Regions from separate parts of the Alkaliphilus sp. B6464 genome, predicted to be linked through region 3. Evidence: riboswitches for the same ligand, from Rfam matches in the RefSeq annotation. Region 3 holds a riboswitch; each other region holds the start of a gene.
The links. A riboswitch is a leader RNA that binds a small molecule or an ion and turns the genes downstream of it on or off. The one in region 3 is predicted to bind cobalamin.
Positions count from the first base shown of each region.

Region 1: linked by a shared signal. The riboswitch ahead of HYG84_RS04035 (energy-coupling factor ABC transporter permease) and the one ahead of HYG84_RS16425 (ABC transporter substrate-binding protein) in region 3 are both predicted to bind cobalamin.
Region 2: linked by a shared signal. The riboswitch ahead of HYG84_RS08805 (cobyric acid synthase) and the one ahead of HYG84_RS16425 (ABC transporter substrate-binding protein) in region 3 are both predicted to bind cobalamin.
Region 4: linked by a shared signal. The riboswitch ahead of HYG84_RS09100 (hypothetical protein) and the one ahead of HYG84_RS16425 (ABC transporter substrate-binding protein) in region 3 are both predicted to bind cobalamin.

Region 1 covers NZ_CP058557.1:812,931-821,159, reverse strand. The annotation lists gene HYG84_RS04065 (S-layer homology domain-containing protein) at 1-398, shown strand, start outside; gene HYG84_RS04060 (sodium-dependent transporter) at 538-1,908, opposite strand; gene HYG84_RS04055 (sodium-dependent transporter) at 2,447-3,826, opposite strand; gene HYG84_RS04050 (hotdog domain-containing protein) at 4,206-4,586, shown strand; gene HYG84_RS04045 (3-keto-5-aminohexanoate cleavage protein) at 4,674-5,483, shown strand; gene fsa (fructose-6-phosphate aldolase) at 5,496-6,140, shown strand; cobalamin riboswitch at 6,186-6,363, shown strand; gene HYG84_RS04035 (energy-coupling factor ABC transporter permease) at 6,601-7,332, shown strand; gene HYG84_RS04030 (energy-coupling factor ABC transporter substrate-binding protein) at 7,316-7,609, shown strand; gene cbiQ (cobalt ECF transporter T component CbiQ) at 7,647-8,229, shown strand, end outside.
Region 2 covers NZ_CP058557.1:1,808,593-1,816,821, forward strand. The annotation lists gene HYG84_RS08790 (N-acetylmuramoyl-L-alanine amidase family protein) at 1-484, opposite strand, end outside; gene eutH (ethanolamine utilization protein EutH) at 723-1,844, shown strand; gene HYG84_RS20520 (hypothetical protein) at 1,847-1,978, shown strand; cobalamin riboswitch at 2,018-2,196, shown strand; gene HYG84_RS08805 (cobyric acid synthase) at 2,341-3,219, shown strand; gene cbiB (adenosylcobinamide-phosphate synthase CbiB) at 3,209-4,159, shown strand; gene cobD (threonine-phosphate decarboxylase CobD) at 4,193-5,233, shown strand; gene HYG84_RS08820 (helical backbone metal receptor) at 5,260-6,501, shown strand; gene HYG84_RS08825 (FecCD family ABC transporter permease) at 6,540-7,580, shown strand; gene HYG84_RS08830 (heme ABC transporter ATP-binding protein) at 7,592-8,229, shown strand, end outside.
Region 3 covers NZ_CP058557.1:3,213,026-3,221,254, reverse strand. The annotation lists gene HYG84_RS16455 (DUF3810 domain-containing protein) at 1-266, shown strand, start outside; gene HYG84_RS16450 (ribosomal maturation YjgA family protein) at 424-681, shown strand; gene HYG84_RS16445 (response regulator transcription factor) at 1,027-1,722, shown strand; gene HYG84_RS16440 (ATP-binding cassette domain-containing protein) at 1,811-2,734, shown strand; gene HYG84_RS16435 (ABC transporter permease subunit) at 2,727-3,479, shown strand; gene HYG84_RS16430 (sensor histidine kinase) at 3,497-4,408, shown strand; cobalamin riboswitch at 4,514-4,690, shown strand; gene HYG84_RS16425 (ABC transporter substrate-binding protein) at 4,829-5,848, shown strand; gene HYG84_RS16420 (FecCD family ABC transporter permease) at 5,880-6,884, shown strand; gene HYG84_RS16415 (ABC transporter ATP-binding protein) at 6,884-7,663, shown strand; gene HYG84_RS16410 (precorrin-8X methylmutase) at 7,723-8,229, shown strand, end outside.
Region 4 covers NZ_CP058557.1:1,876,025-1,884,253, reverse strand. The annotation lists gene HYG84_RS09115 (reverse transcriptase domain-containing protein) at 87-821, opposite strand; gene HYG84_RS09110 (DUF3298 and DUF4163 domain-containing protein) at 1,516-2,121, opposite strand; gene rd (rubredoxin) at 2,320-2,481, shown strand; cobalamin riboswitch at 2,619-2,813, shown strand; gene HYG84_RS09100 (hypothetical protein) at 3,026-4,390, shown strand; gene HYG84_RS09095 (acetyl-CoA hydrolase/transferase family protein) at 4,417-5,919, shown strand; gene HYG84_RS09090 (DMT family transporter) at 6,052-6,948, shown strand; gene yihA (ribosome biogenesis GTP-binding protein YihA/YsxC) at 6,949-7,572, opposite strand; gene lon (endopeptidase La) at 7,559-8,229, opposite strand, start outside.

The sequences.
Region 1 (8,229 bases), 1.0 Mb from region 3:
ATGATAAAACTACGGAAACATTTGTATTAACACCTAATACTACAATAATGATAGAAGATGAAAAGGCTGGAATTTACGATTTAAGACTGAATTATCAGGTGGAGCTAGAAATAGAAAATGGCGAAGTAGTAAGTATGGAAACCTATCGCAAGCTTAAAGGCGCTAGCTATGAAGGTAAGGTTACCTATATGGATTCTAGAAAAGGGAATATAGAACTTCAAGTAGGAGCACGGGAAGAAATAATAGTAGATGTAGATGATAATACTATTTACAATGATGAGGATGGAAGAATAATAAGATTTAGAGATATAAATGTAGGAGACGAAATAGTTATTTATGCAGAGGATAATGGTAACTATATAGTAGCAAAAAGAGTATTGGTTATGATAAGAAGATAAAAATAAAAAGATCACTCTAATTAATTTTAGGGTGATTTCTTTTATTATTGACCTATAATATGTTTAACTTCATAGGTACAAAGAACAATAAAAAAACCTCAGGATAAGCCTGAGGTTTAAATTAAATATTAAAGTTATTTTATTGCTTAAATAGTGGTATAAGACCTGATATTAAGATATATCCTATAGCTAGTGGAGCTACATATTTAATAGCAAATGCCCAACATTTTCCGATTGTGAATTTAACTTTTCCTTGATTTGTAGCTTCAGCAAGAGCTTTATCAGTACCCCATACCCAACCAACAAAGATTGCAAGTGTTAATGCAGCTAATGGTAGAAGTAGGTTATCTGTAATAATACCCATTGAATCAAAGAAGTTAGTACCGGCAATAAATGTAACATTTCCTAGTACAGGACCGTTAGCTAATGAAGAAGGTACACCGATAAGGAATGCAAGAATTCCTAATCCAATTGTTGCCTTTTTACGATCCCAGTTAAACTCGTCTACTGTTAAAGATACTGCTGCTTCTAATAAAGACATAGAAGATGTGACAGCTGCAAATAAAACTAATACGAAGAATAATACAGCAAATAATTGTCCAAGAGGCATTTTAGCGAATACACCTGGTAATGTTACAAATAAAAGACCAGGTCCACCAGCCGGGTCAAATCCTAAAGCAAATACTGCTGGTAAAATTGTAAGTCCTGCAAGTAAAGCTATTATTGTATCAAGTGCAGGAATAATAAATGAAGACTCTACAAGGTTTTCATCTTTGCTAAGGTAGCTACCATAAGTAACAATAACACCCATACCAAGGCTTAGAGAGAAGAATACTTGTCCTAAAGCGCTTACAACAACACTCATATTTAATTTTGAGAAATCTGGTTGTAGAAGGTACTTAACACCTTCCATAGCACCTGGAAGTGTTATAGATCTTATCATTAATACGACCATCATTATGAATAAACCTGGCATTAAAATTTTAGAAGCTTTTTCAATACCACCACTAATACCACCCATAACTATACCTAATGTCATTAACATAAATATAGCGTGATAAATAAGTGGCTCTACTGGAGCACCTATAAAGCTTGTAAATACACCTTCAAGGGTAGCAAGGTCTGTTGTATTAAATGCACCCGTAAGAGCTGAAATGATATATTTAATAATCCATCCACCGATAACACTATAATATGTTACGATTAAGAAGGAAGCTAATACTCCTATAGCTCCAACCCATGCCCATTTTTCTTTAAGTTTTCTATAGGCACCTACTGGGCTAAGCTGTGTATTTCTACCAAGTACAAGCTCTGCCATCATTAAAGTAAAACCAATTAATAATACTAGTCCAAGATAAATTACTACGAATACCCCACCACCATTTTGCCCAGCAAGGTAAGGGAACTTCCAAAGGTTACCTAGTCCAACAGCAGAACCAGCAGCAGCAAAGATAAATCCAAGCTTGGAACCCCACTGATCTCTTTCTTGTTTTTCTTTTAAATCTGTCATAACATAACCCCCTAATAAAAAATTTTGAAAATAATAAAAATTAAAAATAAAAAAATAAAACTTAAAAAATATAATAGATTAGAACTTATTATAATGCCGATGTATCAAGTATTACTTAATATTCACCTCCTTGTAATAGATTTTATATAGATATTATCATTAAGTAATTAAAGGATAATCATCTAATTCAAATATTTATGCAACTGCTATTAAAATAATTTAGTAATGTATAAATAAAAAATATATATGAAAGAATATACAAACAATTTAGTATACAAATACAATTTTAAAATTTAAAAAGGTTCTCTCTTCATATTCCATAATTATATATATGCATGTCGAAAATTGCAAGCGTTAATTTTTTGACAATATTTAATTTTTAAAAAAATATTTATAAATATATATATATCAAAAAAAAGCACCCTTTAATAAAGGATGCATTATATTATGGAGGTATTACATTTTTTATCTTATCTCTTTATATTCCCAATCTTTCGCAATGAAGAAGCGCAACATTTATAAGGAAATTGTATCACTATTAGAATAGTCCTTTAATGATATCTAGCAATCCTGTAGAATTTAGAAAAACAATGCCTATAGCAACAGGTGCAACCCATTTTACTAAGAAACCCCAGAAAGGAGCTAATTTAAATGTAAGTTTTCCTTCGTTAGAAGCTTCTTTAATGGCATTTTCAAGACCCCATACCCAACCTATAAAGATGCACATTAGCATTCCACCTAAAGGAAGTAGAATATTACTTGCTGTAAAGTCTAAGGAGTCGAATATATCTCTTCCACCAATTATTTTAATATTAGACCATACTCCAAGTCCTAGGGACGCAGTAGCCCCTACTAAGAAAATAATAGCTGCCATAGTAAATGTTGCTTTCTTACGTTCCCATTTAAATTCATCTACCATATAAGAAACAGTTACTTCTAATAAGGAAATAGCTGATGTTAAAGCCGCGAACAACACTAATGTAAAGAATATGAATGCAAATAAGCTACCAAGCGGCATTTTTGAAAATACAGCAGGAAGTGTAACGAATAGAAGCCCTGGACCTTCACCCGGATTAAATCCAAATGCGAATACTGCTGGTAAGATGGTTAACCCTGCAAGTAAAGCTATAGCTGTATCTAACAATGGTATAATCATAGCACTTTGTACTAGGTCTTCATCTTTACTTAAATAACTACCATAGGTTATCATACATCCCATACCAAGGCTTAGGGAGAAGAAAACTTGACCTAAAGCCGCTAATATAACTGAAGCATTAATAGCTGAAAAGTCTGGCGCTAATAGGAATTTAACTCCTTCCATAGCTCCTTCAAGGGTAAGAGAACGAAGCATAACAATAAACATCATAATAAATAGTGCAGGCATTAATATTTTAGAAGCTTTTTCAATTCCTCCACTGATACCACCCATAACAATTGCTAATGTAATAACCATAAAAATTGCGTGGTAAATAAGTGGCTCAACAGGACTAGTAATTAGTCCGCCAAATAGGCTTCCTAGCATATCTATATCAGCGGTGTTCAATACTCCAGTAACTGATCTGACTATATAATTTATTACCCAACCACCAACAACACTATAGAAAGAAAGAATTAAAAATCCAGCAAGGACACCCATAGCACCTAACCACGACCACTTTTCACTAAGTTTTTTATATGCACCTACAGCGCTTAATTGAGTATTCCTACCTAGAACTATCTCAGCTAACATCAGCGTAAATCCTACTAATAACAAAATAATGAAATATACAAAAACAAATGCGCCACCGCCATTTTTTCCAGCCATGTATGGAAATTTCCAAAGGTTGCCTAAGCCTATTGCCGATCCAGCAGCTGCCATAATGAACCCGAATCTTGAACCCCACTGATCCCTTGCTTTCTTTTCGTTTAAATCGATCATAATTTACCCTCCCTTAACTATTTTTTTAGTATAATTGAATTTTGTCGAATCTTTCAAAAATCACCTCCTGATAATAGGTTAAATCAATAATATTCAAAACATTTAGAATAATTACTTATATTATAATTTTATTTTTACTAAGATGCAAGTGATATATTTTTAACTAACTCGGAACTTTTTTTGAAATATTAACTAAATATTAACTAAAAATGAAAAACATTTAAATTTTTAGTTAATTCAATCAATTATCTTTTAAAAGAGGATTTTGTTGTTAAATAAAGAATATAGAATATAATATGTTAGAAATTAATAATATTTATTTAATTGTATGCAGAGAAACTTAAAGTTAATTATAATAATAAATAGGGGAGGTAAAATAATGAAGTCTATGATTAGAATGAGGATGAGCGCAGCAGATGCACACTATGGTGGGAATTTAGTAGATGGTGCGAAAATGCTTCAGCTTTTTGGTGATGTAGCAACAGAGCTTCTTATTAGAAATGATGGTGACGAAGGACTTTTTGTAGGCTACGAAAGTGTAGAGTTTACAGCACCTGTATATGCAGGAGATTATATAGAAGCAGTTGGCGAAATTACTAATGTTGGTAATTCATCTAGAAAGATGACATTTGAGGCTAGAAAAGTTATTGTTCCTAGACCAGACATTAGTGACTCTGCCTGCGATGTGCTAGAAGAGGCCATAGTTGTTTGTAGAGCAGTAGGTACCTGCGTAGTACCTAAGGTTAAACAAAGAAAATAATACAAAGCAGACTGTAGGAAGGTTTCATTTATTGCATTTGGGTTTAGAGAAAACATATCCTTAGTATGAATTTAAAGGGGGATTTAAATGGATAAATTAATTATTACAGCTGCTTTAACGGGGGCAGAAGTAACTAGAAAAAATCAACCTAACCTGCCATTAACACCAGATGAAATAGCAGAGGCGGCTTATCAGTGTTACTTAGCAGGAGCTTCTATAGTACATATTCATGCACGAGATAAAGAAGGTAATCCAACTCAATCATATGACGTATATAAGGAAATAAAAGAAAAGATAGAATCAAAATGTAATATTATTTTTCAGCCTTCTACAGGTGGTGCAGTTTGGCATGGACCAGACGAAAGACTACAGCCTGTAGAATTGAAACCTGAAATGGCTACACTTAGTGCTGGCACATGTAACTTTGGTCCAGATGTTTTCATGAACTCACAGGAGTATATGGAAAAGTTTGCTATTAGAATGAAGGAACTAGGTGTAAAGCCTGAGATTGAAGTTTTTGAAAGAGGAATGATTGAAAACGCTAAAGGTCTTGTTAAAAAAGGGCTAGTAGGTACACCACTCCATTTTGATTTTGTACTTGGGGTTCCTGGAGCTTGTCCAGCTACAGCAGAAGACCTTATGTATATGGTAAAGTCTATTCCGGAAGGTTCTACTTGGACTGTGGCAGGTATAGGTAGACATGAGCTACCTCTAGCTACAATGGGGATTTTGCTAGGCGGTCATGTTAGGGTAGGCTTTGAAGATAATGTTTATTATGGAAGAGGACAGTTAGCAGAATCAAATGCTCAATTGGTGGAAAGAGTAGTTAGAATAGCAAAGGAATTAGGTAGAGAGATTGCTACTCCTGATGAAGCTAGAGAAATATTAAAAATTTAGGCGGTGATAGTTTTGAAATTATTTATTGACAGTGCAAATATAGACGAGATTAGGGAAATAAGCAAATGGGGGATTCTATCAGGTGTTACTACAAATCCGTCCCTTATTGCAAAAGAAGGAAGAGATTTAAAACAGGTTATAGAGGAAATTACACAATTAGTGGATGGTCCTATTAGTGCAGAAGTTGTAGGTGAAACTGCAGAGGAAATGGTAAGTGAAGCTGAAGATCTTATAAAAATTCATTCAAACGTAGTTATTAAAGTACCTATGACAGAGGAAGGGCTAAAAGCTGTAAGTAACTTTAGTAGTAGAGGAATAAAAACAAATGTGACTTTAGTTTTTTCAGCTACTCAAGCTTTATTAGCAGCTAGAGCAGGTGCTAGTTTTGTAAGTCCGTTTCTTGGTCGATTGGATGATATCGGTTATGATGGAGTTCAATTGGTTGAAGAGATTGCTCACATTTTTGAGGTGCATAATATTAGTACAGAAATAATTGCTGCAAGTACTCGTCATAATCTTCATGTAGTAGATGCGGCTAAGGCTGGGTCACATATAGCGACTATACCATATAATATATTAAAGCAAATGGTTAAGCATCCTTTAACAGATATAGGTATAGAGAAGTTTCTAGCCGATTGGGAAAAGACTAAAAGATAAACATTGTAGAAACTTTTGTTATATGATACCATATTAGGTGAAAAATGAATATTGAAAACTTTAGGTTCTTTTTGATTAATAGGGAAATCGGTGAAAATCCGATACAGCCCCCGCTACTGTAAGTGGAGACGAAATTAACTTTTGCCACTGGATTTTATCTGGGAAGGTGTTAAAAGTAGGATGATCCACAAGTCAGGAGACCTGCCTAATAGTTTATATGTAGTAACCTTCGGAGGGAAGGGAGACTTATATTTTGTCAACTGTTAATTTAAGTGTATATCTTAAAGTGTACATTTTTATAGACTTGGCAAAGGGTCCCTAACATAGAAGGTTGGGGACCCTTTTTGTTTCTCCAACATATTTTCTATGTTTCCCTCTTACTGATTTTATTAGGTTAGAAACTAATAAGCACTGAAGGCATAATACCAAATGCCTTTAAATAAAAGTGAGAGGTGATTTTATGAAAAACAAAAAAACAGTACTTTTATCCATCGCATTGCTTCTAGTAATAACGCCAGAAGTGGTACATGCAATGCACATTATGGAAGGCTTTTTGCCTGCTAAGTGGGCGATTTTATGGTCAGCTATTACTATTCCATTTTTTATTATTGGAATAAAAAAAGTAAGTACCATTCTAAAGGAGGACACCAATAAAAAGGTACTATTAGGTTTGGCAGGAGGTTTTGTGTTTGTTTTATCTGCACTAAAAATACCATCGGTAACAGGGAGTTCGTCTCATCCTACTGGAGTAGGATTGGGAGCAATATTATTTGGACCCACCACTATGACTGTTATAGGAATAATTGTTTTACTGTTCCAGGCATTACTACTTGCCCATGGTGGATTAACTACATTAGGAGCTAATGGATTTTCCATGGCAGTTGCAGGGCCTTTTGTATCCTACTTTATTTATAGGATACTTAAGAAAAGAAATGTAAATATGACCTTTACTGTATTTTTAGCTGCTTGTATTGGTAACTTAATTACTTATGTTGTTACAGCCTTCCAACTAGCATTGGCATTTCCTGACCCTATTTCAGGCTTTGTTGGTTCTCTAGGGAAATTTTTAACAGTATTTGCAGTTACACAAATTCCATTGGCTATAGTGGAAGGATTACTTACAAGCATTATTTATAATTTATTAGCAGAATACAACAAGGAAGGAGTCGTTAGCCTTGAAACAGTTAAGTAAAAAGAATTTATTGCTTTTTTTATTGGCTATTGTTGTTATAGTAGCGCCACTAATTATTAATAGCAGTGCTGATTTTGAAGGGGCAGACGGTGAGGGTGAAGAGTTAATTCAAGTTATTGCCCCAGACTATGAGCCTTGGTTTGAAAGTATATGGGAGCCGCCGAGTGGAGAAGTTGAAAGCTTGTTATTCTCTGTTCAGGTAGCAATTGGAGCAGGAGCAATAGGCTATATTTTAGGCTCCATGAAGGAGAAGAAAAAACTTGCTCTTAATAGATAAGTATGCACATACAAACAAGTTAACAAATTTTAACCCTATGGCGAAGTTTATCTTTGCTATAGGGGCCTTGAATATTGCAGTGTTAATAAATAATTTGTATATAAACATATCTATATTTTTTATTATGGCATTTTTAACTACCTTTGTAGCAAATATCCCATTTAATAAATATTTTAAAATATTAATTATACCTTTTGGGTTTTTAGCTGTAAGTATTATTACTATATTAATAGGTATATCTAATGTAGATATATTTATTTGGAGCATTAAGATTTGGAATAAGTATATAGGGATTACATATCAATCTTTAATAGATGTGCTGCATATTATTATGAGGGTATTGGCGGCCATATCTTCAACATTTTTTTTAGGATTAACCACACCTTTAAACAATATTATTAAGGTACTTAAAAAAATTAAAATTCCAAACTTGTTAATAGAGCTACTAGTATTGATATATAGATTTATTTTTATTTTTCTAAAAGAAGCAAATGAAATTTATACTATTCAAGAGATGAAGTTCGGATATACAGGTTTTAAAAATAGCTATAGATCTGTTTCATTACTTATTAAGCATTTATTTGTAAGGGTTTTAACTAAGTATGAGAGCATGGTTATCG
Region 2 (8,229 bases), 1.4 Mb from region 3:
CTAGTTGTTTACTTTCCTCTGATTCGGAGTAATAGAATATTCTAACACCTCTTACACTGGACTTTTTATATGAATCCATATGGACACTTACGAAGGCTGTAGAATTATTACTATCTATAATTGTTCTCCTAGCATGTAGGTCTCTATTATATCTTGAAGACTTTAAATTGCTTTTAGACTCCAATGATACATCAGAATTTCTTGTCATAACAACATTTATACCCTTATCCTTTAGTATCTTTCTTAGTTTCAAAGAAACCTGTAAGTTTACAGTTTTTTCTAACAGACCCGCGCTACTAGATCCTCCATCTATGCCGCCATGTCCTGGATCTACCACTATAATTTTTCTGTTGGTATTAAATACAGCAATAGGATTGTTTGAAATAAAAAGAGGAATAAGAATTAATAGTAATATAAATACAATAATTGCTGTTACAATTTTTTTATTAACTTTAATAACTAGAAAAATTGTTTTGTTAAACATAATAAATCACCTTCTTAATAAAATCATATAATCCATTATACTCTTAGAAAGATTCATATAGAATTTAAAAGTAAAAATAAACTAAGTCATTATTAAGGGAAAACCCATAGTGCATCTAAAGGTTAAGTTATATAACTAATGAAAAGATTGACAATTTAAATAGCCCTGTTGTACGATGTAAAGGAAGGTTAAAATGTGCAAAAATTAAGAACATATATAGAAGGGGCATAAGTCTAAAATGAATGATATAATACTATATATTCTTATGGTTTTTATGGGATTAGGAGCATTGGATAGGGTATTTGGATATAAATTAGGGCTTGGGCAAAAGTTTGAAGAAGGGTTTATGGCAATGGGGAATTTAGCCTTATCAATTATAGGAATTTACTCCATAGCACCTCTATTATCTACAAGCTTAGAAAAAATAGTAGGACCTGTATTTTCTTTTTTAGGGGCAGATCCTGCAATATTTCCTGCATCTATTTTAGCTTCTGATATGGGAGGATATCTTTCTGCGATAAAAATGGCTGAAAATCAGGAAATTGGTCTTTTCGCAGGTTTAATATTATCTTCTAGTTTAGGCACAGCTGTTATTTTTACTATACCAATAGGGGCCGGACTTATTCAAAAACAAGATTATCCTTATTTTACAAAGGGAATATTAGCAGGACTTTTAACTGTTCCTATTAGTGGATTTGCAGGGGGCATATCTATGGGCTTACCAATAGGAATATTAGTTAAAAATCTTCTGCCTATTATTTTTATTGCACTTATTTTAGGTATAGGCTTAAGTAAATGGCCTCAAAAAATGATTACAGGATTTTATTGGTTTAGCAAGTCAATTGTAACCTTAGGGACATTAGGTCTTGTAATTTCAATTATACAAAATGTAACAGGAAAAATAATAATAACGGCTATGGAGCCTTTTGAGGAAGGACTTAAAATTGTTGGAAGTATTTCTATTATTTTAGCTGGTGCTTATCCTATGGTACTTGTTATGACCAATGTATTTAAAAAGCCTTTAGCAAAAATGGGTAATGCTTTGGGTATATGTGATAAGGCTACCACAGCTTTAATTATGAGCTTGGCAAACAATATACCGGGGTTTGCTAATATGCACGATATGCACGAAAGAGGAAAGGTAATGGTTTCGGCCTTTGCCGTAGGTGGAGCCTTTGTATTAGGTGGACAACTGGGATTTGTTGCAGGAATAGATAAGTCTATGCTTACACCTTTTATTGTAAGCAAAGTTGTTGGTGGTGTAGGGTCTATAACTATAGCATATCTGATTACAAAGCCAAATCAAAAAAATATATCTAATTATGAGGAAGAAAAAATATTGGAGTTAGCTATCGAATAAATGTGATCTTTTCTGCAATTGTTACAGGATATGGTAGGGGCATATCAGAAGTTGGTGCTATAATAATTGTAGGTGGTAATATAAATGGAAAGTTGTGTGAGTTGCACAAATTAAGAAACCTATTACTAGGTTGACAATGATATTGTAACTAAACTATAATAAGTTTATAATATAAAATTAAATAATTTCAAGGTGCTTTGTTTATAAAGTTAAAAGGGAAAGAGGTTGAAATCCTCTACAGCCCCCGCTACTGTGAGCAGGTATGAAATCTTCGTATCCACTGGGAAACTGGGAAGGGAAGATAGTAAATAGATCTGTAAGTCAGGAGACCTGCCTTGAAAAGGAAAGAATCACAGCTTCGGAGGGAAGTATGGAAGGTTCATCATATAATCATATCTAACTTTATCTTATCTGATGAATTCAACACATAGACACTCTATGTGTTTTTTTGTTTTCCAAGACAAAAGAAAAATAAAATCCTAAAGGAGGTGTCAAATTGGCTAAAAATATTATGCTTCAGGGAACATCCTCTTCAGTTGGTAAAACAATACTAACTGCTGCACTATGTAGAATTTTTAAGCAAGATGGTTTTTCAGTAGCACCTTTTAAATCTCAAAATATGACATCTAATTCATTTATAACTAAAGATGGTAAAGAGATTGCAGGTTCCCAAGCTATACAGGCAGAAGCGGCTGGAATTGAGGTTACAGTAGAAATGAACCCTATCTTATTAAAGCCCACCAGTGACAGAAAAAGCCAAGTAATAATAAATGGAGTTTTAACTAGTAATATGCCAGCTTCACTTTACCAAGAGAAAAAGATAGAACTAAAAAAGGTAATAAAGAATGCATATGATGTTTTAAGTAGTAAATTTGATATTTTAGTAATTGAAGGTGCAGGAAGTCCAGCAGAAATTAATTTAAGTAAAAATGATATTGTAAATATGGGGTTAGCAAACTTAGTAGATGCTCCTGTTATTCTTATCGGGGATATTGATAGGGGAGGTATTTTTGCTTCTATATATGGAACTATTATGCTCCTTAATGAAGAAGAACGAAATAGAATAAAAGGATTTATTATAAACAAATTTAGAGGAGATTTGGAGATTTTAAAACCAGGCATAAAAATGCTAGAGGATTTGGTGAACAAGCCCTGCTTAGGTGTAATTCCATACTTTGAAATTAATATTGAAGACGAAGATAGCTTGGTTGATCCTGAGGAAGCCGGTAGAAGAAAAGATATTAAAGAGAAATCCAGTGCAGAAGATTATAAAAAAATAAAGGAATTAGAATATGATAAGCTGGCTACTACTGTTAGAGAGAATATTGATATAGAAAATATTAGAAGTATTATGGGGATTAATAATGGACAATAGCATTTTGTTACTAATTGTAGTCGCATTAGACTTTGTATTAGGTGATCCACCAAATTGGCCTCATCCAATTAGGTGGATAGGATTGAGCATAAGTAGATATGAAAAAATCATCAGAAAAAGCGGATTAAATTTAAAGCTGGGAGGATTTATATTAGCTTTACTATCTTTAGCTACCGTTTTGACTGTGTCTACATTAATACTTAAAGTAACTCAGCTTATACATCCATTATTTGAAACCATAATTATGATATATTTACTCTACACTTCTATAGCTGCTAAATGTTTAGATGTGGAGGCAAAAAAGGTACACAAGGCAGTGTATGAAAAAGATATAGAAAAAAGTCGAAAAATGCTATCCTATTTAGTTGGAAGAGATACTTCCCAATTAGACTTTGAAGAAGTAATAAGAGGTGTTGTTGAAACAGTGGCAGAAAACACCATCGATGGAGTACTAGCTCCGCTATTTTACATGGGCATTGGATTTTACTTCGGAGTTCCAGTACAGTTTGCTCTGGGCTATAAAGTAATAAATACTTTAGACTCTATGGTTGGATATTTACAGGAGCCTTATATAGAAATAGGCTATGCATCTGCAAAACTAGATGACATAGCAAATTATATTCCTGCTCGTATAGGTAGTCTTTTTATGGTCTTAGCGGGAGGATTACTAGGCTACAATGTTAAGCAAGGCTTTAAAATTCTAATAAGAGATAGAAGAAACCATAAAAGTCCAAATTGTGGCTATCCAGAGTCGGCTGTAGCAGGACTACTTAAAATACAGCTTGGAGGAACTAATACATACTTTGGTCAAAGAGTATATAAACCAACTATAGGCGATGAAGATACTCCTTTAACAGCGAAACATATAATTAATACTATTAAAATTATGTATGGTGCAGAGTTTTTAATGGTAGTAGGATTTATTTTAATGAATATTTAAAGCTAAACATAGTATAGAAGGGGAGTCAGAAAATTGAATAAGCATGGGGGATATTTTGGTCACAAACAAAGAGAAGTAATAGACTTTAGTGTAAATATTAATCCTTTAGGGGTACCATCTAAGCTTATGAAAGAGCTAGAAAAGGAGCTACCAATGTTAATACGGTATCCGGAAATAGATGGTAAAACAGCTAAAGAAACTTTGTCTAAGTATTTGGACAAGGAAGCTGATAAAATAATTTTGGGAAATGGTGCGACGGAGCTTATTTATCTATTTGCTAGAGCTATAAAGGCATCTAAAGTTTTGTTGATACAGCCAACTTTTACAGAGTATGAAAGGGCTTTTCAAGTTTCAGGTAGTAGTATTTTTCATTTTTATACACATGAAAAGGCTGGATTTCGTATAGATATGCCAGAACTATTAGCGAGTATAGAAAATCTAAATCCCCAAGTAGTGGTACTTTGTAACCCAAACAATCCAACAGGTGTATTTTATGAGCCAGAGGAGCTTATGCCACTATTGGAAGTTATTAAGAAGAAAAATTGCTATCTATTTGTAGATGAGTCCTTTATAGATTTTACTGAAAAAATTTCTTTAAGTAGCTTTGTAGAAGAGTATCCAATTTTTATTTTAAGATCTATGACTAAAACTTATGGAATACCTGGTCTAAGACTAGGATATGGACTTGGAGACACAGATATTATTAAAGAACTTAACTATATAAAAGAGCCATGGACTATTAATAGTTTGGCCCTAAAGGCAGTAGATATTTTACTTATGGATAATGATTATTTTAATCGTACACAGAAATGGTACGAAGAAGAAAAAAACTTTTTATTAAATGGATTATCTTCGATTAATAATATAGATGTTTTTCCTAGTGAAGGAAACTTTTTTCTGTGTAAACTAAAGAATTCTTCTGGGGAGAATGTAAAAAGTACTCTACTGAATTATGGTATATATATTAGAACATGTACCGATTTTAAAGGATTAAACGATCAATTTATACGTCTTGCCGTAAGAGGTAGAGAAGAAAATGAAAAATTAATACATAGTTTGTATAACTTGATTTAGATTTGAATATTTTAGGAGGAAAATTAATGAAAAAAATATTAAGAATTACATCATTTACTTTAATGCTAGTTATGCTACTTACTAGTTTAAGTTTTGCTTCGGCAAGTAATTTTACAGTGGCTGGAAGTAAAAAGTCTGTTGTTATGGAGAACCTAAATGGAAGAACCTATATTGCAGGTAAAAGTCTTAATACATTAGGACTGAATATTTCTGTTAAAAATAATGTTGCTACAGTTAAAAATAACCAAGTTACTTTTGAGTTTACTATAGATACAAACCGTATTAAAGTAAATGGAGTTCCAATGACTTTAGATGCAAAAACCTATAAAAAAGGACAGGAAGTATATCTTCCTCTACGTTTTATTATGGAAACCCTTGGTTATGAGATTAAGTGGGATAATAATACAAGAGGGATTAGTGCTATTAAAACTAAAGAAATAACCTATCCTATAACCTTTGAAGGTGAAGGAAAGAAATATACAGTAACTAAGGCGCCGAAAACTATAGTATCTTTAGCACCAAGTGTAACAGAAACATTATTTGCAATAGGTGCAGAAAATATGATTAAAGGTAGAACTCAATATTGTACATATCCAGTAGCAGCAAAGTCAATTAAAGATGTTGGAACTATGAAAGATCCTAGCACAGAGGTTGTTGTTTCTATAGGAGCAGACTTAGTTATTGCAGGTACCCACTATAAAGAGGAAGTATTAAAGCAATTTGAAAAGGCAGGAATTAATGTAGTAGCTAAGAATTCTCCTAATACATTAGATGAAATGTATGATTATACTTTAAAAATGGGTGCTATTGTAGGGAAAAACTATGAAGCTAGGGCTTTAGTTTCTACTATGAAAGCTAAAGTTGATACTGTAGAAGCTTTTACAGCGAGAATTAAAAATAAGCCAAATGTGTATTATGTAGTTGGTACAGGGCAAGGTGGAGAGTACACAGCAGGGAAAGATACATTCATAGCAGATGTAATTAAAGTTACAGGTGGAGTTAACGTAGCTAATGATATTACAGGCTGGAAATATAGCTTAGAAAAGCTAGTGGATAATAATCCAGATATTATTTTTGGGCCAGCTGATGGATACAATACTATGGCAAGTAATCCTAATTATGCTGGACTAAAGGCTATAAAAAATAAAAAATATATTACAGTAGATAGAGATATATTTAGCAGACCATCTCCAAGACTAATAGATGAAGGGCTTAAAGTTTTAGTTAGAGCATTCCATGGAAATTTAGCTGATCTATTAAATTTCTAATAAGCTTGGACAAAAGTATTTAAGGTAAGGGATAATAAATGTCGAAAAAAAATGGCTTTAAAATAATAATATTATTAATAGCTTTATTTCTATGTATGATTATTGCAATAACATTGGGGGCAGTTAGAATTCCTGTAATGGATACAATAAATATTATTGGAAGTCGTATTGGAATTTTAAACTCTAAGATTGACTTAAGCAAAATAAAGGAATCTAATATATTTATTGTACTTAACATAAGACTTCCAAGAATTATATTAGCTGCATTGGTGGGAGCTATACTTGCTTCAGTAGGGGCTTCCTACCAAGCTATTTTTAAAAATCCAATGGCAGATCCCTTTGTCATGGGGGTATCCTCTGGGGCAGCTTTTGGAGCAACAATTAGCATTGTTTTAGGATTAAATCAAGGAATATTTGGCTTTGGGTTTACATCGATAGCCGCATTTCTAGGGGCATTGGCAACAACAGCTATAGTTTATAATTTGGCCCGTATTGGCCATAAAATATCAACCACTTCTATTTTGTTGGCAGGTATTGTTATGAGCTCCTTATTATCATCAGGAATTTCTATTATGATGATTTTTAATCAGGATGAACTAGCTAACATAGTTTCATGGACCATGGGGAGTTTTAATGGTGCCAATTGGAACCAAATTATTATAATTGTATTCCCAGTACTAATAGGGCTTTTATTTCTATCTTCCTTAGCCAGAGAAATGAATGCCATAGTTATGGGAGAGGAAGATGCGCAAAACATGGGAGTAAATGTAGAGTTAATTAAAAAATTAATCTTAGTGGTAGCATCCCTTCTTTCAGCATTAGCTGTTTCAGTTAGTGGTATTATTGGGTTTGCAGGAATTATTGTTCCGCATCTTTTTCGTATAATATTTGGGTCAGACCATAAAGTATTGATTCCAGTATCTGCAATAGGTGGAGGTATTTTTCTACTGCTTTGTGATACCTTAGCAAGGACAATTGTTCCAGGACGAGAATTACCTGTCGGAGTAATTACCTCAGTGTTAGGAGGACCTTTCTTTTTATATTTATTAAAGAAGGCAAGAAACAAAACCATGATGTAGCGAGGGATAAAATGAATTCAATTTTAAATGTGGAAAATGTAGAATTTAGTTATGATAAAGCACCTCTGCTAGAGGATATAGACTTTAATGTTCCGAGTGGAAGCTTTGTTAGTATACTTGGGCCAAATGGCTCTGGTAAAACCACACTACTTAAAAATCTATGTGGACTTTTAAGCCCTAGAAAGGGTACAATATCCCTAAGAAATAGAAAAATAGGTAGTTTTAAGCATAAAGAGTTTGCAAAGACTGTGGCGGTTGTACATCAATCAAGTAGCATGGGTTTTTCCTTTTCAGTTTTTGATACGGTGCTTATGGGAAGATTCCCATATGTAAAAAAGCTTCAGGGCGAAACGACCGAAGATATACAAGCTGCCGAGGAAGCTATGAAAAATACAGGCGTATGGCATCTAAGAGAAAAGGATATAAGGGAAATAAGCGGTGGTGAAAGGCAGAGAGTTATGATAGCTAGGGCATTAACTCAAGAGCCAGAACTTTTAATATTAGACGAACCTATTTCCAATTTAGATATAAAGTTTCAAATAAACATACTTCAGGTCTGCAAGAAGCTAAATAAGGAAAAAGGTATAACAATTGTTACTACACTACACGATATAAACTTAGCAGGGCAATATAGCGATTATATTTTACT
Region 3 (8,229 bases):
TAGCTTTAATTCATTCCATGAATGCTCTTTCAGTAGAAGATGCTGAACTAGCAGCAAATTTAAGTACAACTTATTCAGACGAACTAAAAAGAGATATCAGAAGTTATACTGAATTTTGGAAAGGATATAAAGGCAAAGTGAATGAAACAGCTAATAGAGTAAATGATACTTATCTTAAAATAAATGGTGAAAAAGAGGGAACGAAAAGTTATGGAAGAATGGTAGATTTGCTTTTAGCTCATTTTATAAAACACGGCGAAATATAGAAAAGATTTTGAAAGGAATTTAAAAATTAATGCTAAAAGAAAGAAATAGATTTACTTACTTCATATTAGCTTTAGTAGTTATTATTTTGGGTTTAGGTTCAAGATATTTATCAGATTATCTTCCAAATTCGGTTAATCTTTATTTAGGAGATACTCTATGGGCGCTTATGATTTTTTTATATTTGGATTTTTGTTTAATAGAAGAAATACTTTTTGGATTACTATTATATCTCTTTTATTTTCCTTCTCAATTGAGGTTAGTCAGTTATATCAATCACAATGGATAAATACAATAAGAAACACAACAATTGGCAGGTCAATTTTAGGGTACAGATTTTTGTGGAGTGACTTACTAGCATATACTGTTGGGATAGCAATAGGCGTTTTAATAGAAAAACAAATTATTATGGTATAAGTTTAAAATGGGTATATAATATATTTATAATTCACATAATATAGAGTATAATCATAATATATGACGTACTTAAAGAGACTTGTACTGCGAAGTGCAAGTAAATTAGAATGGTAACGCGAAGATAACTCTCGTTCCTAAGATTTTCTTAGGAATGGGGGTTTTTTATTTGTTTTTTAAAATTAAATATTAAGTAGAGAGGAGGAAGTAGATAAGTTAAATAAAGATTAAATATAAAGGAGACAAAAAATTGTCTCCTTTATATTTAACATTGAAAGCAAATATGTAATAAACTATACTAAATATGTAAAAGCAAATAAATTATAGGAACAAAGAGAGGTATATAGAATGAGGGATGATATAAACATATTAGTAGTAGAAGATGATATAGATATAAATAATCTATTATGCAAAATGTTGAGTAAGCAGGGGTATAATGTAAGAGCAGCTTATTCAGGCTCTGAAGCTAAAATGTGCCTTGAATATTATGATTTTCAACTTGTTTTACTAGATTTAATGCTGCCAGGAATAGCAGGAGAGGAGATCATTTCTCATGTAAGAAAAATAAAGAATATGCCTATTATAGTTATTTCTGCAAAATTAGCACAGGATATAAAGATAGAAGTATTAAAACTTGGCGCAGATGATTTCGTTATAAAGCCCTTTGATATTAATGAGGTTTTAGCAAGGGTAGAAGCTCAACTAAGAAGGTATATGGTGTTTTCTAATACAAACGAAAAACAAAATATATTATCACATAAAGATTTAATATTAAATAGTGAAACAGTAGAGGTTACCATTAAGGGTAAACTAATTTCTGTTACAGCAAGGGAGTTTGCTATATTGGAACTTTTAATGTCCTACCCAAATAAAGTTTTTACAAAAGCTAATTTATTTGAAGCTGTATGGAAGGATGAATTTTTAGGTGATGATAATACAGTAAATGTTCACATAAGTAATCTTCGATCAAAACTGGCTAAAGCTGATCCAAATACAGAGTATATTCATACAGTATGGGGAATCGGATTTAAAATGAGTGAATAAACTTAAGTCTTTCTTAAGTTTTTCTTTATGCCGTCTTGTAAATTGTATTTTAATATATAGTCATACAAGAAAAAGGAGGTTGACTTAAGTGACAGAAACAGTACTTAAAACAAAAGATATAACTAAAAGATACAAAAATCATCTTGCTGTAAATAATGTTAATATAGATATAAAGCAAGGAGATATTTATGGGCTTGTTGGTAAAAATGGAGCCGGAAAAACAACTCTACTTAGAATGATAAGTGGACTTACAATGCCATCTGGTGGAGATATAGAGTTATTTAGTGAAACATCAAATGATGGACTAAGCAAATCAAGAATGAGAACAGGATGTATAATTGAAACCCCAAGCTTTTTTCCATACTTATCTGCAACTAAAAACCTTGAATATTATAGGATACAAAAAGGTATTGTAGACAAAAAATGTGTAGAGGATACTCTTAAAATGGTTGGCCTTGAGGATACAGGGAAGAAAAAATTTAAAGACTTTTCCCTTGGTATGAAGCAACGTTTAGGTTTAGCCTTCGCTATAATTGGAAGTCCAGATTTACTTATACTAGATGAGCCTATAAATGGGTTGGATCCTACTGGAATTGTAGAATTTAGAGAGCTTCTACTAAAACTTAATAAGGAAAAAAACATTACAATAATTATATCAAGCCATATATTAGGTGAACTTTCTCAGCTTGCAACTAACTATGGGTTTATTCACAATGGTTATCTTTTAGAACAAATATCGTCTAAGGAATTAGCAGGAAAATGTAAGCGTCATTTAGCGATTAAAGTAGACAATGCAGAAAAAGCTACGGTTATAATAGAAAAACAACTAGAAACTAAAAAATATGAGGTATTAAATAATAATGAAATTAGATTATATGATTATGTAGATACTCCTGAAAAAGTAACTCGGGCTCTTGTCCTTAATGAAGTTATGGTATCCTCCATAAATCAAACTGGTATCAATTTAGAAAATTACTTTATTGATTTGATTGGAGGTAATTATAATGCTTAATTATATTAAAGCTGAGCTGTATAGAAATTTTAACAGACTATATTATTGGAGCTTTGTAATTATAATATCCGGTTTAGGATTATCACTTAATATATTGATGAAGGCCACAAGTGTTAATGCTAATATGGATCTTTCAGAATTAATGTATATGGGTATTCAATCAATTAATTTACCACTATTTCTAGTTTTAATGATGATTGACATTGTTACAAGTGAAGAAAATAAAAATTTGACTTTGAAGAATGCTGTATCATTTGGTATACCTAGAAACAGAATTGTTTTATCAAAGATAATTGCTACAGTTGTTCTATCTACTATAGCGGCATTTATTATACTAACTGTATTTTTAGGAAGTGGAGCAATGCTGTTTGGGCTTGGTAGGGACTTTTCAATAGATATAGTTAAAGATTTTTCATTAAGATTACTGGTAGCACTCCCACTATGGATTGGAGGAATATCTGTAGGCACTTTTCTAGGAATTATATTTAAAAACAATACAATGTCTAGCTTTGTTTACTTCGGAGTATTCTCTATGACTGGTAATATTATTAGTCTACTTTCATTAATTGTGTCTCCAAAACTTATGAATATTAATAAGTTTCTTATTACAACAAACTTATCCAATATAAAAGCTGATACTGTAGCGAGCAATACTTTAGGTTTTGCGGCTTTAGTAGGTATCGGATTTACAGTAGTGTTTACAATTTTAGGTATGTTATACTTTAACAAAAAAGAGATTAAGTAAAATGGAGGGTGATATTTATGCAACTATTAACTATTATTTTTCTTATAATTATATGTGGCATATTTGTCACTCTTTGTATTTTATCACATAACGAAGTTAAGAATATAACTAATCAACTAAGTAGAATCAATAAGACTAATACTAATTCAAAAATATTACTTACTTTTTCTAATAAAGAGATGGAAAATTTGGCTTCAGAAATAAATAAAACCTTAGAAGAAAAACAAAAATCAGAAATTGAACATAAGAGGATGGATTTAGAACTTAGACAGGCTATTGCAAATATATCACATGATCTGAGGACACCACTTACATCAATAATGGGTTATATACAGCTTATGGAGGATGATGGCTTACCTTGTCATGAAAAGAAAGAATATGCAGATATAGTTAAAAGAAGAGCTGAGTCATTACAAAGTTTAATATCTAGCTTTTATGATTTATCAAGACTGGAAGGTAAGGAATATAAGTTTGAGCTTAAATCAGTAAATATAAATAATATAATGTGTGATTTAATAGCATCATTCTATAAGGATTTTTTAACTAAAGAGATAGAGCCTATTATCGATATAGATGAAAAAGTATCATTAATTATTGCTGATGAAAATGCAGTAAAAAGAGTTTTCTCAAACCTAATACAGAATGCTTTAAAGTATGGAAATGAGTGTATATATATATCGTTAAAAGAGTATGACGGTTATATTATAACAACATTTACAAATGTTGCACATAATTTAAGTGAGAGAGATATAGCCCATCTATTTGAACGTTTTTTTACAGCTGACCTCACAAGGAGTGACAAAAGCACAGGACTTGGATTATCTATAACAAAAGAATTAGTCGAACAAATGGGACATGAAATTTCAGCAGAACTAGCTGATTGCAAGCTTAGTATAATAATAAAATGGAAAACAACACATTCTTCCTAGGGAACATCATAACACCTATAGAATGTATTCTATTGTAATCTTGGTACATTATCAAAGAAACTTTATTGAATAAAATTCCATTGTGTGCTAACATAGTAGATGAAAACTAAATAGGAAACATTAGGTTCTGTAAGATTAATAGGGAAATTGGTGAAAAACCAATACAGCCCCCGCTACTGTAAGTGAGTACGAAATCAACTTATCCACTGGATTATATCTGGGAAGGCGTTGAGAGTAGGATGATCCACAAGTCAGGAGACCTGCCTAATAGTTTATATTAAGTAACCTTCGGTGGGAAGGGGAGACTTTTATTTTTTTGTATTTAATCTTTTTATGTGCATGATAAATCCCTAACTTATACGGTTAGGGATTTTTTATTACCCTCCACCAGGGAAAAAACTACAAACAGGAGGATGAAAAATGAAGAAAAGAGTAGCAGCACTAGCATTACTGTTAGCATTATCAATATCTACAATAGCAGGATGTTCAAACCAAGCAAATAATGCAGAACCTAACAATGATAAGGAAGTAGTAAATGAACTAGAAAAAAATATGTTAGAGGAGTATGGAGTACAGATAGGTGAAGACAGTGTTACCTTTACTGATAGTAGAAATCAGCAAGTCACACTAAATAAGCATCCAGAAAGAGTAGTAGTTCTTTTTAATTCATATTTAGAAATCTGGGCTAAAAGTGGAGGTACTATAGTTGGTAGAATAGAAGAATCAGAGGATAAGATAGTAGAAGGAACAGAAAATGCCGAGATAGTAGGAACTTTAGGAGCAATAAGCCTTGAGAAGGTATTATCATTAAAGCCAGATTTAGTAATTTTAAACGGCAACTCAAAAATTCAGATGGAGATAGTTCCTATATTAGAGGATAATGGAATTGGAGTTGTTGCCTTAGACTTTTTTGTAAAGGATGATTACTTTAAACTTGTAAGGTTATTTACTGCATTAAATGAAAGAGAAGATCTTTACCAAGCAAATGCTTTGCAAGTTAAAGAGAATATAGAGAAGATAATAGAAAAATCACCAAAGGATAAGAGTTATAAAGTATTAATAATGATGGCCAGTGCAAAAAGTATAACAGCTAGAGGGTCAGATGCTTATTTAGGTGAAATGTTAAAAGATCTTCATACAGCTAATATTGCAGATACATCCAATAATACTTTAGATGATAAAAACTTTAGCTTAGAAAAAATAATAGAAGAAGACCCAGATTTTATATTTGTTCAAACAACAGGAAGTGATATGGAAGCGGTATTGGATAGAATTAAAAAGGATGTAGAGTCAAATCCAGCATGGGCTTCCTTAAAGGCAGTAAAAGAAGGTAGATATATTCTCTTACCAAAGGATCTTTATATGTATAAAGCAAATCATAGATATGCAGAGGCTTATGAAGGGTTAGCAAAACATCTTTATACAGATTTATTTGAATAAGAGAAACTATTAATTATATGGGAGAAATTTTATGTCAGTAGGTATGGAAGAAGAAAAACCTCGTAAAATTATAGTACTAATAATCTTCATATTATTATTTATTGCAAGTTTTTTCATAAGCGTTGGTAATGGAGCTGTAAAAATAGCTCCGGTAGAAATAATTAAAGCTATCTTTTATCAAAAAGATACAGTTAACTATCAAATAATATGGAATGTAAGACTTCCACGTACAATAGTAGGTGCATTAGTAGGCATCTGCTTATCTTTAGCTGGGGCTGTTCTTCAAGGTATAATGAGAAATCCTCTAGCAAGTCCTAATATTATAGGGGTGTCGTCGGGTGGAGGACTGATGGCACTTATAATATTAATAATCTTTCCGCAATATTATTACTTAGTTCCTATAGGTGCTTTTTTAGGAGCACTTTTAGCTACTCTTTTTATATACAGTTTGGCTTGGAGAGAGGGAGTATTGCCGACAAGACTGGTTTTAGCTGGAGTTGCAGTATCTTCATTACTAAGTGCAGGAATAAACGGACTTATGACGTTTTTTCCAGACAGAGTACATGGAGTATTAGGATTTATGGTGGGAGGTTTATCTGCAATAACTTGGAGGGATGTAAATCTTATTTTGCCATATGCTATAGTCGGTATGTTTTTCCTACTATTATTACCTGATAAGCTAAACATATTAATGCTAGGTGATGAAGTTGCCACAGGTTTAGGTGTAAGCGTGGAAAAAACAAGGTTTTTATTTATAATAATATCCTCATTATTAGCAGGTAGTGCTGTAAGTGTGGTAGGTCTATTAGGCTTTGTAGGACTTATAGTGCCCCACATGACGAGATTATTCATAGGTTCCGATTATAAGTATTTATTTCCCGGGACAATATTTTTCGGTGCATCTATAGTGATGATCTGCGATACATTGTCTAGAATCCTCTTTGCCCCTATTGAAATACCAGTAGGAATAATAATGTCTGCCCTAGGAGCACCATTTTTTCTTTATCTACTAAGAAAAAAGGAGGGTTTAAAATAATGGGAATAGAAGCATTGAATCTTAAAGTTAAATACGGTGATAAAGAAGTGTTGAAAAATATTAATTTTCATGTAGCCGATGGAGAAGTAGTCACTATTATTGGACCAAATGGTTCAGGAAAATCCACATTAATAAAAGCATTATCTAGATGTTTAAAAATAACTGAAGGAACAATTCACCTAGATGATGAGAATATTTATAATATGCCAACTAAAAAAATAGCAAGAAATATGGCTATACTTCCACAAGTTAAAAGCATATCTGCTGACATTACAGTGGAAAATCTGGTTTCTTATGGTAGATACCCTCATCTAAATTTTGGACAAAGATTAAAGGCGGAGGATAAAAATATAATAAATTGGGCCATGGAAAAAACTGGGTTATCTAATTTAAAGGGGAGACATGTGGCTACATTATCAGGAGGAGAACGCCAAAGAGCATGGATTTCTATGGCATTGGCTCAAAAACCTAAGATATTACTTCTTGATGAACCAACAACATATTTAGATATTTCATATCAACTTGAAGTACTTGAATTAATAAAAGAATTAAATAAGTCTCTACAATTAACAGTAGTTATGGTTCTACACGATTTAAATCAAGCTGCTAGATATTCTGATAATATTTTTGTCCTAAACGAAGGGCAAATATGCCAATGGGGTAGTCCTAGCAATATAATAAAGTCAAATTTATTAAAAGATGTTTTTAGAATAGAATCTCACGTATACGAGGATGAAATAAATAACTGCCCATATTTTATTCCATATAAGGTTCTTTAGCATAGTGAAATAGAAATATGAACAACCAAATATAATAAAATATAAGAGGGGGAATAAATTTGTACATAAAGAATCCTATGGAAATCGAAGACAAAAGCATGGATATAATTGAGGAAGTAATGGGAGATACACACTTTACTGAAGAAGAAGGCATAGTTGCCAAAAGAATGATTCATGCTACTGGAGATTTCGAATATAGAAAAATTATAGTATTTAAAAATGATTTCATAAAAGAAGCTAAGGATAGTATAAAAACTGGAGGTACAATATTCACAGACACTAAAATGGCATCTATGGGAATAAACAAAGCTGCCCTATCAAAGACAGATTGTAAATTAAAATGTTTTATAGATGATGAAAGGGTACTACCTTTATCAAGGGAATTAGGTACTACAAGATCGGCCTGTGCAGTAGATTTAGCTGTGGCAGAAGGTATAGATATGTTTGTATTTGGCAATGCTCCCACCGCCTTATTTAGACTTCTAGAATTAGTTAAGGAAGGTAAAGTAAATCCTAGATTTATAGTAGGAGTGCCTGTAGGTTTTGTAGGAGCTCAAGAGTCAAAG
Region 4 (8,229 bases), 1.3 Mb from region 3:
CTTAAGGTAGTTTGAAACCTCCACCTGTATGGCGATTTCGGCGGGCCTACCGCCATCATCTGCACAGCATAGCTGTCTTCAAGTAGCTACGCTACTTGGACACGCCTTCGTGGCGCACAGTCATCAGCATAGCGAACAAATCTTATACCATGTAAATCCCATTCCCAGTCTAATTCATTTAGATATACATTGGCAAGAAGTGGTGAAATTACCCCGCCTTGCGGTGTCCCGTAGTCAGAATGTATGAGTTTTCCTTCTTCCAAGAATCCTGCTTTAAGCCATTGATCAATTGTTCCTAATATTGTCCGATCGGATACATATTTCTTTAGAACTGTTATGAGCTTCTTATGAGAAATATTATCAAAGAATCCTTTTATGTCGCAGTCATATATATAGTTATATCCTTGTTCAATATTCCATAGGATTATTTGCAGTGCCCTTTCGACTCCGCGATTAGGTCTATATCCTACGGACCAGTTATGAAAAAGTTTATCTTCAAATATTGGTTGAAGTACATTTACTACACTTTGCTGAACAATTCGGTCCTCTATAGTTGGAATACCCAATGAACGTTTCTTTTCATTTTTCTTTGGAATGTATACTCTTCTAACTGGTTGAGCTTGGTAAGTTTTTGTCTTAAGATTATTTAGCAGTTCCATGATGTTTTCTTCTAATTTAGCCTCATAACTTTCTATTGTTTGACCATCTATTCCACCAGCGCCTTTATTCGCCTTTACTTGCTCAAAGCTTTGGGTTAATTTACGATCAAACAACAGTTGTCCATATACACTATGTAACTTGAATTTCCACTCTTGATTCATTTATTATTCCACGCCTTTCCTTGATGTACTTTTAAACGGTTTTACCACGGTAACATGATTGTTAGCATTACATCCAATTCATGACTTGGAGCCATAGGTCGCTCCCCTTCCGTTCATTTGATGTTATGGTCATCAAACTACTTCCGTACTATGAGAACGTCTGACTTCTCCATCTGTTCTTTGTCACTTCGGATTACCCTTATAGACTAGAACCCTACCTGTTTGGAAAGATGGAGACCTCACGGGGTTATCGCATTTCCCTTCACAACATACCCTGCACCATCACGTTTTAAGTCACATTTCCTTGGTCTGACGTCTAAAAGAAATGTCTTTTAGTGGGCTTCCTCATTTTTCGCAAAGTCGCCAACTTAACCCGCCGCCGTGCTTCACACTTATTGTATTAGGGTCTATTGTTTCGCCTACGGGTCTCTCGATTATCCGCATCTCCTTCAGACAATACCTCACGATAATGCCCTAGATTAAGCTTCCCGAGCTAGGTCAGTCTCCTCGGGGATGGACTTTCACCATCTGGGATTCAACATCTATTAACTTCTGCCAGTCGTTTCATCGAAATGACGTCTCTGTCCATTAAAGATATGAAGGGTGCTAACTGACTTAGCACCCCATGCGACTGCCCGTCGCACAAAAAGATGCCTATTAGCATCTTTTAGTTTATACATTTTTTTAATATATGCTAGTATAGCATTTGTCCTAAAGGCCCATCTTCTTTTATTATATCTTGAATTTCATAAACCGATATAGGAAATTGCGGAAAGCCATATGCATATGGCTCTAAATCATAAAGTTGAAAATATATAACTAAGGCTTTATCCGCTATATAAAAATCTTGATCTGGTCTAATTTTATCGAATTTTGTTATTAGCGGAATATCTCTTTCTCCTATCTGTTCTTCAATAATTGCTGATAACACATCTACATAATTACTGCCATCTTTAAATAAATCCTTTAAGGAATATAGTTTTCCTGTCTCCACATCAAAAGTAAGTGATTTCATAATTGTTAATCCATGGGCTCCTCCAGAGAAGGCATAATTGGTTAATGCAATACTTAGTATACCTCTCTCATTTGTCTTAATTTCATAATAACCTGTAATTGTAGTCTGTGGATTTTCATAATATCCTTGATCCTTTATCATTTGATAGACTAAGTTTAATATGTTACTATTTATTTTTTTCTGTACATTTATATTATCTAATCCACTTACTACTGGATAATACACTTCTAATCTTGGCATTGTTAATTTCATTGTACTAATATAAACCGGAAATCTTTTATCCATAACTTTTTCTCCTCTCAAATTAAATGATTGAGTTAATTACATTTTATTAATAATACTAAAAGTAGTTACATCTTTGGAACAACTATACTAGCTAATTTATATTCTTTTTTTGTTTACTGTTGCATATTATTGGGTATAATGGTAATGTTGAAATACATAATTAAATTAAATATCATTTTAAGAGAGAGGAGACATGTAATTATGAAATATGTATGTATACCATGTGGCTATGTTTATGATCCAGAGTTAGGAGATCCTGATGGAGGAGTAGCTCCAGGAACAGCTTTTGAAGATATCCCAGAGGATTGGGTATGTCCAGTTTGTGGCGTTAGCAAAGATATGTTTGAGCCAGAAGAATAATTAAAAATACATAAAATATAAATAATAAAGGAAGGACAATTGTCCTTCCTTTATTATTTATAGCTAGATACTAATTTCAACACACGAATAAAGATATTGCCTATATATAGATTGTCTGATACAATAACTGTGAAAAAGTAAATACATAGATTTATGGTGCTGTTTTAATTAAATTAACAGCTTAAAAGGGAAGTTCGGTTAAAATCCGACGCGGTCCCGCCACTGTAAAGAGGAGTACATCTATAACTATGCCACTGTTTTGTAAAAAATGGGAAGGTATTAGATGTGTTATGATTCTAAGCCAGGAGACCTGCCATAAAGAACAATACCGCAATAACTTACGAGGATAAGGAGGTGTTATGGGCCATGCATTAAGGGAAATTAATAAATTAATATCCTTTAATTAATATTGTGTGTTGTCTATAACCTTTTTCCTTAGGGAAAAAGGTTTTTTATGTTTTTGACACCTAAGAGCATAAAACACAAATAATTTTAACGGTAGTTTTGAAGCCATTGACTACTAAATAAATAGGGAGGAATATTAGTGAGCTTTGATAGTATTTCGTGGATACTTAATCCGTTTATACTTATGTTTATTGCAGTGTTTTTAGGTATGTTATTTGGACAGATAAAATTTGGTAAATTTAGATTTGGCGTATCTGGAACATTATTTTTAGGGTTGATTGTAGGATGGTTAGTAGTTGATTATGCAAAACAATTAAATACAGAAAATTATGGATATAAGGCAGCAAAATCTTTAATAGAAACAAATGTTATTTCTCAGGATTTTTTTAATATATTTTTAATTTTATTTATAGCATCTGTAGGACTATTAGCTGCTAAAGATATGGGGGTAGTATTTAAAAAATATGGATGGAAATTTATTGTATTAGGGTTTTTAATGACATTATCGGGTGCTATTGCTACCTATGGTGTTACCTTACTAAGTTCTAGCTCAAATCCTTATGAAGTATCTGGTGTATATACAGGAGCTTTAACTAGCTCTCCAGGACTTGCTGCTGCCATAGAAACTGCAAATAGTCATGCATCCGATTGGGCAAATCAATACGAAACATTAAATTCACAGAAAAAAACAGAGCTACTTAAATTATTAGATCCATCAGGAAATCTGACAACTGAAAATACTGCTAGTTTAACAGATGACCAAAAACAGGAATTAATAAAAATTGCTGAAGCAGGAATTGGAATTGGCCACGCCGTAGCCTACCCTTTTGGTGTAATGATTGTTATTATTGCCGTTAATTTATTTCCAAGACTTTTTAACATTGATATAAATAATGAAAAAAAATTATTTATAAAAGAAATAGAGGAATTACAAAAATATTCTAATGAAAATGTAATTCAAGAGGTAGAATTTGATTTAACCGCTTTTATAATAGTCTGCCTTACTGGATTTACCTTAGGAAGTATTAAAGTATCTTTAGGTCCTCTAGGTAACTTTAGCTTAGGGATTACTGGAGGTGTATTAATAGCTTCCCTATTGCTTGGATATATAGGTAAAATAGGATTTTTAAATTTCCGAATGAATAATAAATTGTTAGCTATTATAAGACAATTATCCCTAGCTTTCTTTCTGGCAATTGTAGGTTTGAGATATGGGTCTGAGGTTTTTAGTGCTTTAACAGGTTCAGGCGCTATATTAGCTATAGTATCAATAGTTGTAAAAACCACTGCAATGCTTACTGGACTAATTGTTGGAAAATATATATTTAAAATTAACTGGGTTATGTTATCTGGGGCTATTTGCGGAACATCTACCCCTGGATTAGGAGCAGCTATAGATGCTGTGGGTAGCGATGATCCTGCAAAAGGCTATGGAGCAATATATCCATTTGCACTGCTAGGAATAGTTATTTTTACAATAATCCTGCATAATATGCCATTTTAGTATATAAAATTTTAGGAGGAAACTATATGATAACAGGTAGAATTAGAAACTATAACCTTATGAACAAAGTTGTTTCAGCTACAGAAGCTGCTATGTTAATAAAAGATGGTATGACTGTAGCTACCAGCGGATTTACACCTTCTGGATATCCCAAAGCTGTACCTTTGGCATTAGCACAAATAGCAGAAGAAACAAAGGAAAAAATAAAAATCAAATTGTACACTGGAGCCTCTGTAGGCGACGAGTTAGATGGTACTTTAGCAAGATCAGAAATTATTAGCAAGCGGTTACCTTATCAAACTAATAATAGTATGAGAGACTATACAAATAATGGGGGCTGCGAATATTTAGATATGCACCTAAGTCATGTATCTCAATATGCCAACTATGGTTTTTTAGGAAAGATAGATATAGCTATTGTAGAAGCTGTGGCCATAACAAAAGAGGGGTATATTATACCTTCTACATCTATAGGTTGTTCACCTACCTTTATAGATTTAGCAGAAAAGGTAATAATTGAAATTAATACAAGCCAACCCCTTGAGTTAGAAGGTATGTCTGATATATATATTCCTGAAGCACCTCCAAACAGAAAACCTATAGGTCTGACTAATGCTAGTCAAAGAATAGGTACAACTTACATTCCTTGTAATATAGAAAAAATTGCTGCAATTGTTATAACTGATATTGAAGACAATGTTAAACCCCTAGCACCAATAGATGACATTTCTAACCAAATTTCAGGACATCTAATAGATTTCTTAGAAAATGAAGTAAAAAAAGGTAGACTATCAGAAAACTTATTGCCTTTACAATCTGGTGTCGGAAATGTTGCTAATGCGGTCTTAGGAGGATTATTACATTCTAAATTTAACAATCTTGTATGTTATACAGAGGTTATTCAAGATTCTATGCTAGATCTACTTGATGCTGGAAAAGCACTACATATATCAGGTACAGCTATTACACCATCCGAAGAAGGGTTAAAAAGATTTAAAGATAAAATTGATTTTTATAAAGATAAAATTATATTACGCCCCCAAGAAATTAGTAACCACCCAGAGATAATAAGAAGATTAGGGGTTATTGCAATGAATACCGCCATAGAAGCAGATATTTATGGAAATGTAAACTCCACTAATATTATGGGCTCTCAAATGATGAACGGTATAGGTGGTTCTGGGGACTTTAGCAGAAACTCTTACATATCAATATTTACCACACCATCCACAGCAAAAAATGGTACTATTTCTTCTATAGTTCCTTTTGTTTCCCATACTGATCATACTGAGCATGATGTTATGATTATTATAACGGAACAAGGAACTGCAGACTTAAGAGGCTTAAGTCCCAAAGAAAGAGCAAAGCTTATCATTAATAACTGCTCACATCCTGACTATAGACCTATGCTACTTGACTACTTTAATCGAGCTGAAAATAGAAAATTTAAACATACTCCTCATATATTAGAGGAAGCACTTTCCTGGCATAGTCGCTACTTAGAAACAGGATCAATGAAAATAATATAATTAATAGTAGGTTTTTCTACTTAAATCTTAGTTGCTAAGTAAAAAGAAGGATTTCTATTATTCGAAAAATATTGTACAATTATAAGAGGGATATTTTACTAATCTATTTGCTTAAGAGAGGGGTATGTGTAAATGTCAAAGCAATTAAAGGCAGATCTATCATTACTGGCAGTTACAGTAATTTGGGGATCTTCTTTTGTTCTATCTAAAAATTCTTTAGATCATTTATCGACTTATAATTTTTTAGCTATACGTTTTTTATTAGCAGCACTTATATCTGCAATTATATTTTATAAAAATCTAATTAATTTAGATAAAGATACTATAAAATATGGTATATTAATAGGTGCTGTTTTATTTACAAGCTATGCTTTTCAAACAGTAGGTCTTAATTACACTAGTGCATCTAAATCCGGATTTATTACTGGTTTTTCCGTAGTTATAGTACCTATTTTGTCAGCATTTTTGTTGAAGGTCAAACCTCATAAATCTGCAGTTATAGGTGTTGTATTTGCCATAATCGGGCTAGGTTTCTTAACACTAGATTCCTCTCTAGCACTAAATATTGGGGACCTATATACATTGATTTCAGCTCTTATGTTTGCATTACACATTATTACAGTAGGTAAATATACCGTTAAGGTCGACTCTATTGCAATGGCTATAATCCAGATTGGAGTAGTAGGTGTATTAAGCTTGTTTTTTAGCTTTGCTACAGAAAAACCTATATTACCTAAGGGATCAGAAATATGGGTAACTATTTTTGTTCTTTCTGTACTTTGTACTTCGGGAGCTTTTATTATTCAAAATGTTATGCAGAAGTTTACATCTCCTACACATACTGCCCTTATTTATTCAGGAGAACCTGTTTTCTCAGCAATTTTTGCATATTTTGTAGCTGGTGAACTATTAACAAGACGTGCTATTTTAGGTAGTGTTTTAATATTGATTGGTATGATTGTTTCTGAGTTAGATTGGAAAACAGTACTATCATCAAAGGATAATAAAAAGAAGCTTCAGAGTAGCTAACTACTCTGGAGCTTCTTCCATTGTTATAGGTAGATCATTAGCCATAAATAGATCCTCTAGACTACCCCATAACTTATCTATTCCTTCTCTTTTGAGAGAAGATATTGGTATTATTTTATCTTCTGGAGACATTCCAAGCTTTTCTCGAATAACCTTAAAATGCTTTTGGTAAGCACCTTTAGATATTTTGTCGGATTTTGTAGCAACAACTATTGACCCATATCCGTAGTGCTTTATCCAGTCATACATCATCTTATCATCATTTGTTGGCTCATGACGAATATCTACTAGAAGCACCACCTCATATAGATTTTGTCTGCTGCTTAAATATGTTTCCATCATCTTACCCCAAGTTGCCTTTTCATTTTTAGATACTTTAGCATATCCGTAACCAGGCAGGTCCACTAAATAAAACTCTTCATTAATTAAATAAAAATTGATAGTACGTGTCTTTCCAGGCGAAGAACTTACCCTAGCAAGCTTTCTTCTATTAAGAATAGTATTTATTGTAGATGATTTACCTACATTTGATCTGCCAGCTAAAGCAATTTCTGGTCTTCCATCTTCTGGATATTGTTTTGGAGACACTGCACTCATAACTATTTCCGAACTAATTACTTTCATCTGTTTCGCCCCTTTTTAATGCATGCTCTAGCACCTCATCCATATATTCTGCAAAGACGAAATCGAGCTTACGTTTTACGTTATCTGGTATATCTTCTAAATCTCTTTTATTATCTAATGGTAAAATAATTTTCTTTATGCCTGCTCTATTAGCTGCAAGCACCTTTTCTTTAACTCCACCTATAGCTAAAACCCTACCTCTTAGTGTAATTTCCCCAGTCATTGCAATATCTTTATATACAGGAATATTAGTTAAAGCAGATATTACAGCAGTAGCCATAGTTATACCAGCTGAAGGCCCATCCTTTGGAATAGCTCCCTCTGGTATATGAATATGTATATCTAAATTTTTATGAAAATCTGGATCTATTTTATAATCCTCCACTTTTGAGCGTATATAACTTATACCCGCCCTTGCAGATTCCTTCATAACGTCACCAAGCTGTCCAGTAAGTACAAGCTTGCCATCACCTTTCATAGGAGTAACTTCAATGGATAGAGTATCCCCACCGACTTGAGTCCAAGCAAGACCCCTTACAATACCTACTTCATCTTTTAAGTTTGCCATTTCATATCTATAAATAGGATTACCTAAATATTTTTTTAGGTTATTTGGCGCAATACGAATAGCTGTAATTTTTTCTTCAACAATACGTT